DNA from 3 places in the Rhizobium sp. OAE497 genome. Region 2 is predicted to be linked to each of the others. Evidence: riboswitches for the same ligand, from Rfam matches in the RefSeq annotation. Region 2 holds a riboswitch; each other region holds the start of a gene.

Evidence for each region. A riboswitch is a leader RNA that binds a small molecule or an ion and turns the genes downstream of it on or off. The one in region 2 is predicted to bind thiamine pyrophosphate.
Region 1: it holds a riboswitch for thiamine pyrophosphate, as region 2 does, so the genes downstream of both, ABIE40_RS13715 (YkoF family thiamine/hydroxymethylpyrimidine-binding protein) here and thiM (hydroxyethylthiazole kinase) in region 2, are expected to answer to the same signal.
Region 3: it holds a riboswitch for thiamine pyrophosphate, as region 2 does, so the genes downstream of both, thiB (thiamine ABC transporter substrate binding subunit) here and thiM (hydroxyethylthiazole kinase) in region 2, are expected to answer to the same signal.

The regions. Positions count from the first base shown of each region.
Region 1 covers NZ_JBEPOA010000001.1:2,673,383-2,677,787, forward strand. The annotation lists gene ABIE40_RS13705 (acyltransferase family protein) at 1-12, shown strand, start outside; gene glpK (glycerol kinase GlpK) at 13-1,506, opposite strand; TPP riboswitch at 1,647-1,758, shown strand; gene ABIE40_RS13715 (YkoF family thiamine/hydroxymethylpyrimidine-binding protein) at 1,750-2,358, shown strand; gene ABIE40_RS13720 (ABC transporter permease) at 2,386-3,174, shown strand; gene ABIE40_RS13725 (ABC transporter ATP-binding protein) at 3,171-3,935, shown strand; gene ABIE40_RS13730 (ABC transporter substrate-binding protein) at 3,938-4,405, shown strand, end outside.
Region 2 covers NZ_JBEPOA010000002.1:1,366,114-1,370,518, reverse strand. The annotation lists gene ABIE40_RS25935 (YdeI/OmpD-associated family protein) at 1-542, shown strand, start outside; gene thiD (bifunctional hydroxymethylpyrimidine kinase/phosphomethylpyrimidine kinase) at 546-1,358, opposite strand; gene thiE (thiamine phosphate synthase) at 1,355-1,990, opposite strand; gene thiM (hydroxyethylthiazole kinase) at 1,987-2,790, opposite strand; TPP riboswitch at 2,844-2,940, opposite strand; gene ABIE40_RS25915 (ABC transporter ATP-binding protein) at 2,982-4,043, opposite strand; gene ABIE40_RS25910 (sugar phosphate isomerase/epimerase family protein) at 4,066-4,405, opposite strand, start outside.
Region 3 covers NZ_JBEPOA010000001.1:3,723,432-3,727,836, forward strand. The annotation lists gene ABIE40_RS18610 (thiamine diphosphokinase) at 1-319, opposite strand, end outside; gene ABIE40_RS18615 (MarR family winged helix-turn-helix transcriptional regulator) at 362-889, opposite strand; gene ABIE40_RS18620 (MDR family MFS transporter) at 1,005-2,540, shown strand; TPP riboswitch at 2,597-2,709, shown strand; gene thiB (thiamine ABC transporter substrate binding subunit) at 2,762-3,784, shown strand; gene thiP (thiamine/thiamine pyrophosphate ABC transporter permease ThiP) at 3,784-4,405, shown strand, end outside.

The DNA of each region.
Region 1 (4,405 bases), on a different contig from region 2:
GCGGCGGCCTGATCAGGCATCGCTCAGCGTCCGCTTAACCGCATTCTTCCACCCCTTGAGCTTGGCGGAACGGGTCTTCTCATCCATGTCGGGCTCGAAGCGGCGGTTGCGCTTCCACTTGGCCGAGAAACTCTTCCGGTCCGGCCAGACACCGGCGCGGCTGCCGGCAAGCCAGGCAGCTCCGAGCGCCGTCGTCTCCAGGATCACCGGCCGGTCGACGGGTGCGTCGAGCAGGTCGGAGAGCCGCTGCATCGTCCAGTCCGAGGCGACCATGCCGCCATCGACGCGCAGCACCGTGTCGTCGCTGCCGTTCTTCCAGTCCTTCTGCATCGCATCGAGAAGATCGCGGGTCTGGTAGCAGACGGCTTCCAGCGCGGCGCGGGCGAACTCCGCCGGGCCGCTGTTGCGTGTCAGGCCGAAGATCGCCCCGCGCGCCTTCGGGTCCCAGTGCGGAGCGCCGAGACCCGTGAAAGCAGGCACCAGATAGACCTCCTGCGAGGGATCGGCACTTTCGGCAAGCTTGCCGGTCTCGCCGGCCGTGTCGATGATGCCGAGACCGTCGCGCAGCCACTGGACGGCCGCCCCGGCGATGAAGATCGAACCTTCCAAGGCATAGGTCGTCTCGCCATCCAGCCGATAGGCGATCGTCGTCAACAGCCGGTTCCTCGAGCGCACCATGTCGGAGCCGGTATTCAAAAGCGCGAAGCAGCCGGTGCCATAGGTGGATTTCAGCATGCCGGGCTCGAAGCAGGCCTGGCCGATCGTCGCCGCCTGCTGGTCGCCGGCAACGCCGAGGATCGGGATCTCGGCGCCGAGGATCGACTTCTCGACAATGCCGAAATCGGCCGAGCAGTCCTTCACCTCCGGCAACATCGCGGCGGGGACGCGCAAGATCTCAAGCAGGTCCTTGTCCCATTCGTTCTCGGCGATGTTGTACATCAGCGTGCGCGAGGCATTGGTCGCGTCGGTGACGAAACTCCTGCCGCCGGTCAGCCGCCAGATCAGGAACGTGTCGATCGTGCCGAAGCAGAGCTCGCCCTTGGCGGCGCGGGCGCGCGCACCCTTCACATTGGCGAGCATCCAGGAGAGCTTGGTGCCGGAAAAATACGGGTCGAGGATCAGGCCGGTCTTCTTGGTGAAGGTCTTCTCGAGGTCCTGGCGCTTCAGGTTTTCGCAGTAGCTCGCGGTGCGCCGGTCCTGCCAGACGATGGCATTCTGGATCGGCTTACCGGTCTCCCGTTCCCAGACGACGACCGTCTCGCGCTGGTTGGTGATCCCGAGCGCCGCAATGTCGGTCGCCTTCACCTTGGCTTCGCGCAGCGCCATGTGGATCGTCGAGACGACGGAATCCCAGATTTCCTCCGGGTCGTGTTCCACCCATCCCGAGCGCGGATAGATCTGCGTGAACTCCTTCTGGCCCACGCCTGCGATCTTCATCTCGCCATCGAACACGATCGCTCGCGTCGATGTCGTGCCCTGATCGATCGCCAGAACATATCCGCTCATCCCTGCCCCCTCCCATGAAGCTCTGATGCTTTCAGATAGATCATTTAAGAGGCAGAAACGAAAGGGAAAAGAAAGCCGAGCGCAATTTTACCCCTCGTCAGATCGCCGCTTTACAAGCCGCGCGGCGCATGTTTAAAAGGCGCCAACGACAGGGGTGCTCCGTATAGCCGGGGCTGAGATGCGGCTGGCATGGCCTCAAACTCTTTAGCTGATCTGGATAATACCAGCGGAGCGAGGCGAGCGATGTTTTCTGGCGCACAAATTTCCCTTTACCCGATGACCGACCGTTTCGTCGACGTCATCCTATCTGCCCTTCCGGCACTTGATCCCTATCGCGAAAAGCTCAGAATCGAGACCGACGACATCTCGACGCTGATCGTCGGCACGCCCGATATCGTCTTCGCCGCGATGCGCGATCTCTATGTCGCGGGCTCGGCAGACGCCATCCACGCGGTGCTGCGCGCCACCATCTCCCGCGGCTGCCCCGGCGAGCCCGATGATCCCATGTGCCACACCGAAGCCCTTACCGGCCCGGTCCTGCCGCTTGCCGAGCGCAAGGCGTCGGCTCTCGAAGCGGTCGCATCCGCGCCGGTCACCGGCCGCCATGCCGCCGCGCAGTTCTCGCTCTATGTCATGGGCACCGGCGATCACATGGAAGAGATCTACGGCTGCATCGACTTCCTTAAGAACTCCGGCGTCTTCGACCGCTCGAAGAATTTCTGCACCCGCGTCAAGGGCGATGCCGGTGCGGTCTTCGCGACGATCCACGAAGCCTTCGTGCGCTTCGGGCCGCCGAACGGCCATGTGACGATCGACCTGACCGTATCGGCCAACAGCCCCTCCGCCGTCTGATCCCAGCGTCACGTCAGGATCCTGCCGATGCCGAGATCTGTCCGGTTGCCGGGCCTTGCCGCCCGTTTCCTTCCCGCCATCCTGTCCGTCGGCGCCGTGCTCGCCGCCTGGGAAAGCTATGTGCGCATCGCCGGCCTCCCGCCCGCGACGCTGCCCGCACCCTCGCGTGTCCTCGCCCAGGCCTTTACCGAACGAGCCGCGCTGCTGGCGAATAGCTGGCCGACATTGCAGGCGACGCTGGCGGGTTTCGCCGCCTCCCTCCTCATCGCCTTCGTGTTTTCGGTGCTGATCGATTTCGTGCCGCGCCTGCGCTCGGCGCTGATGCCTGTCTTCGTCATCAGCCAGACGCTGCCGCTTGTCGCCATCGCACCCTTGATCGTCCTCTGGTTCGGCTTTGGCCTGATGCCGAAGATCCTGCTGGTCGCCCTCGTCACCTTCTTTCCGATGCTCGTGGCCCTCACACGCGGCTATGAGGCGACAGAGCCGGAGATCGAGGAATTGCTGACCACCATGGGCGCCTCGCGCTGGAAGCGCTTCTGCGCCGCCCGCCTGCCGTCATCGCTGCCCTATTTCTTCGCCGGTCTCAGGATATCGATCACCTATGCCGTCGTCGGCGCCATCTTCGCGGAATATGCCGGTGCCGCCCGCGGGCTCGGCATCTATATCCTCAACGCCAAGAACAATTTCCGCGCAGATCTCGTGCTTGCCGCAGTCCTCGTCAGCGCGCTGCTGACGCTCTTGCTGTTCTCACTCGCCGTGCTCGCCGAACGCCTCGCCATGCCCTGGCACCGGGCAAACGGGGATGACCCGGAATGAGCAGTGCACCCCTTCTCGATATCGAAAACCTCAGCTGCCGCCTCGGCAATATCGATGTGCTCGCCGGCATCTCGCTGCACCTGAAGCAGGGCGAATTCATCTCCGTCCTCGGCCCTTCCGGCGCAGGCAAATCGACGCTCTTCCGGCTGCTGACCGGCAGCGCCACCAAATCCGGCGGCAGCATTCGCATGAACGGCCAGCCGCTCGACGCCGCCGGGCGCCCCTTCGCCTTCATGCCGCAGCGCGACGCACTGATGCCCTGGCGGCGGCTGATCGACAACGCCGCACTCGGTCTCGAAATCTCAGGCATGCCCCGCCGCGAGGCTAGGTGCCAGATCGAGCCGCTGCTTGCCGAATTCGGCCTCACCGGCTTCGAAACCAGCTGGCCGCATGAACTCTCCGGCGGCATGCGCCAGCGGGCCGCGCTGCTGCGGACGGTGGTCCAGCAGCGTCCCATCCTGCTGCTCGACGAACCCTTCGGCGCCCTCGATGCGCTGACGCGGCTGAAGATGCAGCGTTTCCTCGAAGCGCTCTCGGCCCGCCGCGGCCTGTCGGTAGTCCTGATCACCCATGACGTGCGCGAAGCCGTGCTGCTCTCCGACCGAATCTACGTCTTCTCGCCCCGCCCTGCCCGGGTCACCCTCGAAATCGAGGTCGGCCTGCCCCGGCCGCGAACGGAACCCGGCAGGCATCAGGCCGAGGTCATCGCAATCGAAAACCGCATTCTCACAACGCTCTTCGAAGGAGACGCCGAACCATGACCATGCCGATCATCACCCGCCGCACGGCGCTTGCAGGCATTCTCGCCCTCACTGCGGCACCGCTGGCCGTCCGCGCCGCAAGCCCCAAGGTCTCGGTCGCCCTCGACTGGACGCCGAACACCAATCACATTGGCCTCTACGTCGCCCGCGAGAAGAATTTCTACCGCGACGCCGGCATCGAGGTCGACATTCTCCCCTATACCGACACCTCTGCCGCAACCCTCGTCGCCAGCCGCGTTGCCGATTTCGGCGTGCTCGGCTCGATCGGCCTGATGACGCAGCGCGCCGCCGGCGCCGATCTCGTCGGCACTTTCGCGATCGTCCAGAAGGAAACCGGCCGCGTCGTCTTCAAGGCTGATCGTACCGACATCAAGACCCCGAAGGATCTCGACGGCAAGACCTATGGCGGCTTCGGCAGCGCCTGGGAAAATGCCCTGCTCGGCTCGATGATCAGGAACGCCGGCGGCAAG
Region 2 (4,405 bases):
GGCTGGCTGTGCATCACGACCGCGAAAGCGAGGTCTGGATCCGCATCTTCAAGGTCGCATCCGGCTTGCCGTCGATCACGCCGGTCGAGGCGATCGACGCTGTGCTCTGCTGGGGCTGGATCGATGCGGTGAAGAAAAGCCTGGACGAAAAGAGCTACCTCCAGCGCTATACGCCGCGCGGCAGGAAGAGCATCTGGAGCCAGATCAACGTCAACAATGTCGCCCGCCTGGTCGACGAGGGCCGGATGACCGAGCATGGCCTTCGCGAGGTCGAGGCCGCGAAAGCCGATGGGCGATGGGACCGGGCCTATGGCAGCGGCAAGGACCTGAAGATCCCCGACGATCTGCAGGCGGCGATCGATGCCGATCCCAAGGCGCAAGCGATGCTTGCGGCGCTCAGCGCGCAAAACCGCTTCGCGCTAGCCTTCCGCGTGCACAATATGAAGACGCCCGCGGGCCGCGAGCGGAAGATCGCCACCTTCGTCGAGATGCTGGCGAAAGGCGAGACGATCTATCCGCAGACAAGGAAGCCGAAGGTCTGAATCTTAGAGATCGGCCTTGTCCCAGAGCGCGTGGAAGTGCTGCACCGGGCCGTGGCCGGAACCGACGGTGAGCGTATCGGCAACCGCAACGGCATCGGCGAGATAGCGCTTGGCGATCGCGACCGCTGCTTCAGGCGTTTTGCCCTTCGCAAGCTCGGCCGCCAAGGCGCTCGACAGCGTGCAGCCGGTGCCGTGCGTATTCTTCGTCGGAACCCTTGGCGCCTCGAACCAGGTGATATGGTCCGCGCTTGCCAGCACATCGGGGCTGTCAGTGCCGCCGAGATGGCCGCCTTTCAACAGTACCATGCGCGGTCCGCGATCCAGCAGTTTGCGCGCCTGCTGCTGCATGGCATCGCGGTCTTGGGCATGATCCTCGCCGAGCAGCGCCGCCGCTTCGGGCAGGTTTGGGGTCAGCATCGTTGCCAGCGGCAGAAGACGGTCGGTGAGCGCGCCGATCGCGGCGATATCGAGGAGGGCGGCACCGCCCTTGGCGATCATCACGGGGTCGAGCACCAGCGGGATGCCGCGATGCGGATGCAGCGCATCGGCAATTGCCTCAGCGATCCCGGCATTGGCTATCATGCCGATCTTGACGGCATCGACGCGGACATCGGCAAAGACCATGCGGATCTGCTCGGCGACGAAATCCGGCGAGACGGTCTGCACTGCCGAGACGCCGGTGGTGTTCTGCGCAGTCAAGGCGGTGAGCACAGCCATGCCATAGGTGCCGCGGGCGGAGAATGCCTTGAGGTCGGCCTGGATGCCCGCGCCGCCCGATGGGTCGGAGCCGGCGATCGAGAGAACGTTGCGGATCATTGTCCTGCCTTTCTGATGCGTTCGGCGATTGCAGCCGTCGCCGCTTGTGGATCCGGCTGGCCACAGATCGCCGAGACGACCGCAAGCCCTTCAGTGCCCGTTGCGAGCACTGGCTCCACATGTTCCGCCTTCAGGCCGCCGATTGCCACTGAGCGAACCGGGCAGACACGAACCAGCTCCTCCAGACCTGCGATGCCGATCGGTTGCTTGTGATCCGGCTTGGTCGCCGTCGCGAAAACGGGGCCGATCCCCGCATAGTCGACGATCGCGGGATCTACGGCTGCGGCAAGTTCAGGCGTCTCGACGGAGAGGCCGAGAATCATATCAGGCCCGATGCGGCGGCGGGCCTCGGCGGCGCCGAGGTCTTCCTGGCCGATATGCAGCCCATCGGCGTTGAGCGCGATTGCCGCTTCGACGTCGTCATTGACGACAAGCAGTGCTCCGCTTCCTGACAGGACCCGCTGCAGTGCCCGGCCCGTCTCGATCATCTGCCGGGTACTCGCCGTCTTGTCGCGCAGCTGCACGATGGTCGCCCCACCGGCAACCGCTGCACGAGCGGTCTCGACAAGCCCGTACCCGGCGCAGAGCTCCGGGTCTAGGACGAGATAAAGGGAGAGGTTGAAGCTCTTCACGCCTGGCTGATCCTTGCTGCGGCGTCGAGCGCCGGACCATCGAGCGCGGCAAGCGCATCGAGGAAACGCCAGGAGAAGGAGCCAGGGCCCTTGGCTTCCTGTGCCGCCTGTTCGCCGGCAACGGCAAACATTGCGAGAGCGGCAACCGTCGCATCGAAGGTCTCGTCAGGGGCGATCGCAGCGAAGGCGCCGGTCAGGCAGGTCAGCGAGCAGCCGAGCGCGGTGATCTGCGGCATCAGCGGCGAGCCGCCGGAAATGCGAACGGCGCGGGTGCCGTCAGTAACGAAGTCGACCGGGCCGGTGACCGCGACAACGGCGCCATATTGCGCCGCGATGCTGCCGGCGGCCCCTTCCGCCTGCTCGACGGGATCGCGGCTATCGACGCCCTGGCCGCGGCTTTCGCTGCCGGCCAGCGCGATGATTTCGGATGCATTGCCGCGGATGATCGCCGGGTTGAGGTCGAGAAGTGCGGCGACGCTTTCGCGGCGAAAGCCCGTGGCGTAATGCGCCACGGGGTCGAGAACCCAGGGCTTGCCGTTGCGCGCAGCAGCCTTCGCCGCCTGTTTCATGCCGCTGACCCAGGCGGGCGAGAGCGTGCCGATATTGATGGTCAGTGCACCGGAGAATGCGGCGAATTCACCGGCTTCCTCTTCGGCATGGACCATGGCGGGCGAGGCGCCCGCGGCCAGCACGACATTGGCGGCGATGTTCATCGCGACATAGTTGGTAATGCATTGAACGAGCGGCGGCGCGGCGCGCAGCGCGGTCAGCAATTGTCCGGGTGATCTCGAAGTCGTCATCTTGCGTCCCTTCTGGGGCGGGGCAAGACGCGGGAGGCCTGACGAACGAAAGCGAAGGGCCTCGAGCGACTCCCTCCGCCAGCATTATCTGGTTCAGGTTCGAAGGGTACTTCTCAGCCCGCCTTTCGGCGAACGCCCCTGTCTCTCAACACCACGGTCATCGCAAATTATCGGCGGCTTGTCACGCCCTATCAGTTGAGCCGGGCTTCCCCGCTGACGATGCGCTGCTCGTCGGCGCCGAAGAGATGTACGGCATCGTGAATGGGCGCCACCTTCAGGACATCGCCGGGTGCTGCCCTGATCCGCTCGCGGAAGACGCAGCTGATCGTCTGCGCGCCGAGCCGGGCGATCACCAGTGTTTCCGATCCGGTGGGCTCGACGACGACGGTGGTGATCTCGATGCCATTTGGGTCGAGCTGCAAATGCTCCGGGCGGATCCCATAGGTCACCGCGTCGGCGGGGCGACGGTCGCTCGGCAGGGTGATGCCATCCTCGGTGCGGAAGCCCGCATCCGTCATGCTGCCCTTGATGAAGTTCATCGCGGGCGAGCCGATGAACCCGGCGACGAAGAGATTGTTGGGGCGGTCATAGAGGTCGAGCGGCGAGCCCGACTGCTCGATGCGGCCGTCTCTCATGACGACGATCTTGTCGGCCATGGTCATCGCTTCGATCTGGTCGTGGGTGACGTAGATCGTTGTCGTCTGCAGCCGCTGGTGCAGTTCCTTGATCTCGGAGCGCATCTGCACGCGAAGCTTGGCGTCGAGATTGGAAAGCGGCTCGTCGAACAGGAAGACGGCGGGATCGCGCACGATCGCCCGGCCCATGGCAACGCGCTGGCGCTGGCCGCCCGAAAGTTGCTTCGGATAGCGTTCGAGCAGGCTTTCGAGGCCGAGGATTTTTGCGGCATTGCCGACCCGCTTGTCGATCTCCGCCCGCGGCATGCGCTTCAGCCGCAGCGAAAAGCCCATGTTCTTGGCAACGGTCATATGCGGGTAGAGCGCGTAGTTCTGGAACACCATGGCGATGTCCCGGTCCTTCGGCGCCAGCTCGTTGACGACGTGCTTGCCGATCTGGATCTCGCCCGACGTGATGCCTTCGAGCCCGGCGATCATTCTGAGCAGCGTCGACTTTCCGCAGCCGGACGGGCCGACGAGGACGACGAATTCGCCGTCGCGGATATCGACCGAGACACCCTTGATAGCCTTGAACGCGCCGTAGTCCTTGCGAGCATTATTGACTGAAACATGAGCCATTATCGTCCTCCCCAGGCTGCGATCAAAGCTTGTCCAAGACGGTTCTGAGATAGCCGAGGCCGACGCGTTCGCCCTCCTTGCGGGCCTCCAGGTCCTTGCCCGGCCAGCCATAGGCGGCGTCCTCATGCTCGATGGAAATCGTGCCGTCGAAGCCGTAGCTGCGCGCCTGCTTCAGGAACCTCGACCAGTCGAGCAAGCCAAGACCCGGCAGCTTGTACTGCCACCAGCCCTTGCCGTGATAACCGACGGCCTGCAGCGCGGTCGCATCGACCGCCGTGTCCTTGGCATGCAGGATGGCGATGCGATCCTTGACGGCATCCAGCGCCAGATAGGGATCGATACCCGTCCGCAGAAAATGCGAG
Region 3 (4,405 bases), on a different contig from region 2:
CGCCCGCCAGGGCACCGGCTAGGATCAAGCGCTTTGCCCCACGCGCAATGGCTTCGGACACGGCGATCTCGCCATCCGTCGAGGCTTTGGCGGCCGGGTAGGGCTGCTTCGGCACATCGGGAAAGGCGCCTTCGAGATCAGGCGCCGTGGAATCGAAATCGCCCACCCAGAGCTCCGGCACGACGCCGAGCTCGGCCGCATGCCGCATGCCGCCATCGGCCGCGATGAAGCGGCTACCGGCAACGGCGCTGCGCAGCCGTTCCGTCGGCGTGAGCTCGCCGCCAAGCAGGATGGTGAAGGTGGTTTCCGTCATGGGCATTGCCCATAGCGCAAAGCAGGGGTCGAGGGAAAGGGGCAGGGTTCAGCCGGGCGTACCCTTGTCGCGCCGTTCGAAGGCTTTTTCATAGCCGTCGATGAAGCGCTCATAGAGCGCGGCGAAAGCATCGACGTCCTTTTCGCTCCATCCGTCGAGGATTTCGCCGATCAGCGCCATCTTCTGCGCACGGATTTCGGCAAGCAGCCGCTGGCCGATCGGCGTCATCACCACGACGATCCGGCGCGCATCGGCCTGCGATGCCGCGCGGCGAAGAATGTTGCGGCTGACCATGTCGGCAACCACGCGGCTGGCGCGTGACGGATCGATGCGCAGCATCTCCGCGATCGTCCCGACCGTCACTTCCTCCGCCGGCTGCGCGCGGCGTACGGCATCGAGCACATCGAGATGCGACAGTTCGAGATCCGGCGCAACGCTCAGGATCGCAAGACGCCCGATCAGCCTGCGGCCCGTCATGAGCTTCATGCGGGTCATGCTCTGGCCGATGCTCAAGACGCTTTCGCTTTCCAGCGACAGGGGATCGAGCTCGTGAATTCGGGCGGGTTTCTCGTTCATGCGGCAAGCATAACAGAAGGCTTTCGGGAAGGAAACATGCCTGCGTCATTCAAGTGTCATTGACATTTATATGCTTTTGTCACATAAATTGGTGATCAAGATCGGAACTGTCTTCATGGATATGCAGCTTGCCTCCCAGCCGCTCGTGACGGATCCCCGCCGCAGGCTTATTCTCTTCCTGTTTCTGATGACCGCGATGTTCATGGCAACGCTGGACAATCAGATTGTCTCGACGGCGCTGCCGACGATCGTCGGCGAATTCGGCCACCTCGAGCGCTTCGGCTGGATCGGCTCGGCCTATCTCCTGTCGCTCAGCGCCGTGATGCCCGTCTACGGCAAGCTCGGCGACCTCTTCGGCCGCAAATATGTGATGATGGCGGCGATCGCGATCTTCACCGTCGGCTCAGCGGTCTGCGGCCTGGCCGTCTCGATGAACACGCTGATTGCCGCCCGAGTACTGCAGGGCCTCGGCGGCGGCGGCATCATGGTGTCGATCTTCGCCGTCAATGCCGACCTTTTCGAGCCGCGCGAGCGCGCCCGCTACCAGAGCTATTCCAGCCTCGTGCTGATGGCCTCCAGCGCCATCGGCCCCGTTCTTGGCGGCATGATGAGCGATCTGTTCGGCTGGCGCTCGATCTTTCTTGTCAATGTCCCCATCGGTTTCGTCGTGCTTATCGGCCTGGCGCTGATGCTGCCCTACCGCAAGCCGCACCGCCGCCCTAAGATCGATTATGCCGGTGCCCTGCTCTTGGCGATGACGACCACCAGCATCGTGCTGATGGCCGATGGCAGCGAACTCTTTGGCTCGATCCTTGCGCCGCAGAGCCTCGGCATCATCGCAGCAGGCGTTGTCTGCGCCATCGCCTGGGTCTTCGTCGAGCGCCGCGCCGCCGAACCGATCGTGCCGCTGTCGCTGTTCCGCAATCCGACTTTCCCGCTGCTCTTGATCATGTCGATCACCGGCGGCGGCATCGCCATCGGCATGGCCAACTATTTCGCGCTGTTCCTGCAGACGACAACCGGCCTCTCGCCCTCGCATGCCGGCCTGCTCTTCATCATGCTGACCGGCGGTCTTGTCTGCGGTTCGTTGTTTGCCGGCCGCACCATCTCGCGCACCGGCCGCTACAAGCCCTTCGCCATCGCCAGCCTCTCCTGCAGCGCCATCGCTTTCGCGTTGCTGACGCAGGTTCACGCTGGAACGCCCCTACCAGTTATCGGCCTGCTGATGGCCCTGCACGGCATCGGCATCGGCCTCGCACAGCAGGTTCCGATCATCGGCGTTCAAAACGCGGCTCCGGCCCGTGACGTCGGCGCTGCCACCGGTTCGGTGACGCTGTCGCGCATGGGTGGCGCCTCGATTGCCATCTCCATCTATGGCGCGATCATCGGCTCGCAACTCGCCAAGGTCGGCGTCTCCATCCCCGGTGTCGCCGATATCGAACAGCTGACGCCGAAGATGATGGCGGCATTGCCGGAAGCCAGCCGACAGGCGGTGGCCGATGCCTATTCGGCGGCCTTCACGCCGCTCTTCATGACGTCCTGCGCCTTCGCCCTGATCGGCCTGATCGCAGCGCTTTTGCTCAAGCCGGTACAGCTGCCGCGCCACGGCGAAGCGAAGACGTCTGCGGCTGCAGCTGAAGCAGCCGAGTGACCTGACGAGGGCGAGCTTCGCCCTTGTCATAAAGCCGTCACCGCTATACATCTGCGAACGCTCTAACGGGGTGCCCGTGTCCCCAAGGACAGCTGGCTGAGAGGCTTCAAGCCAACCCGCGGAACCTGATCCGGTTAACACCGGCGGAGGGATTAGATGCGCGCGTGACACCAGGCACCGCCCTTTTCCCGTGAAACAACTTGTATAGGAGGAGGCGCGCCATGCCCGGCCGCAAACCATTGATCGCACTTTTCGCTACGGCGCTTCTCGCCGTTACCTCGGCCATCGCTCCCGCTCAGGCCGCAGACAAGACGCTGACGGTCTATACCTACGAAAGCTTTACCTCCGAATGGGGTCCTGGCCCCAAGGTCAAGGAAGCCTTCGAGAAGACCTGCGCCTGCACCGTCAACTTCGTCAGCGTCGCCGATGGCGTCGCCCTTCTCTCGCGTGTCAAGCTCGAGGGGGCCTCGACGAAGGCCGACGTCGTGCTCGGCATCGACACCAACCTGATCACCGAAGCCAAGGATACGGGCCTGTTTGACGCCAGCGGCGTCGATACCAGCGCCTTGAAGGTGCCCGGCGATTTCAAGGACGATGTCTTCGTTCCCTATGACTACGGCCACTTCGCCATCATCTACGACACGCATACGATAAAGAACCCGCCGAAAAGCATGCAGGAACTGGTCGACGGCGACCCGTCGCAGAAGATCGTCATCGAGGATCCGCGCACGTCTACGCCGGGCCTCGGCCTGCTGCTTTGGGTGAAGTCCGTTTACGGCGACAAGGCGCCGGAAGCCTGGGCTAAGCTCAAGAACCGCATCCTGACGGTAACGCCCGGCTGGTCGGAAGCCTATGGCCTGTTCACCAAGGGCGAGGCGCCGATGGTGCTCTCCTATACGACGTCCCCCGCCTACCACATGGTCGCTGAAAACACCGACCGCTATCAGGCCGCCGCCTTCGCTGAGGGACACTACATCCAGATCGAAGTCGCCGGACTGCTGAAGAACGCGCCAGATAAGGATCTTGCCCGCGACTTCCTGAAATTCATGGTCACCCCGGGCTTCCAGGACACGATCCCAACCAACAACTGGATGATGCCGGTCTCGGCGACCTCCACGCCCCTGCCGGATGCTTTCGGCAAGCTCGTCAATCCCTCCAAGACTTTCCTGATGTCGCCGGATGACGTCGCCAAGAACCGCAAGGCCTGGATCGACGAGTGGCTCGCGGCGATGAGCATGAACTGATGCTGCAGACGGCGGCGGAACGGCGAAATGCATTGGCGGGCGGCGCAATTGCGCTCGCCGCCATCCTGCTTTTCATCGGTATCGCTGCCGTTTCGCTTGCCGCCTCCGGCGGGGGCGCTGCCTTTGCCGGGATCATTTCCGATCCCTATATCCTCCGCGTCCTGCGCTTCACGCTGCTGCAGGCCGTCCTCTCCACGCTGCTATCGGTTTTCCTGGCGATCCCTGTCGCGCGGTCGCTCGCCCGCCAGCCGCAATTTCCCGGCCGCATCTGGATCATCCGGCTGATGGCGGTGCCGATGGGACTGCCCGTCCTGATCGGCGCGCTCGGCCTGATCGGCATCTGGGGCAGGCAGGGCCTGCTCAACAGCGCGCTGACGAAACTCGGCCTCGCCGAACCCGTCAGCATCTATGGCCTAACCGGCATCCTGCTTGCCCACGTCTTCTTCAACCTGCCGCTGGCCTGCCGGCTGATGCTTGCCGGTCTTGAACGGCTGCCCTCTGAATACTGGCTGATGGCGGGCAATCTCGGCATGCGTCCGCGCGCCATCTTCCGTTTCATCGAATGGCCGGCCATCCGCGGCCTGATCCCCGGCGTCGCCGGACTGATCTTCATGCTCTGCG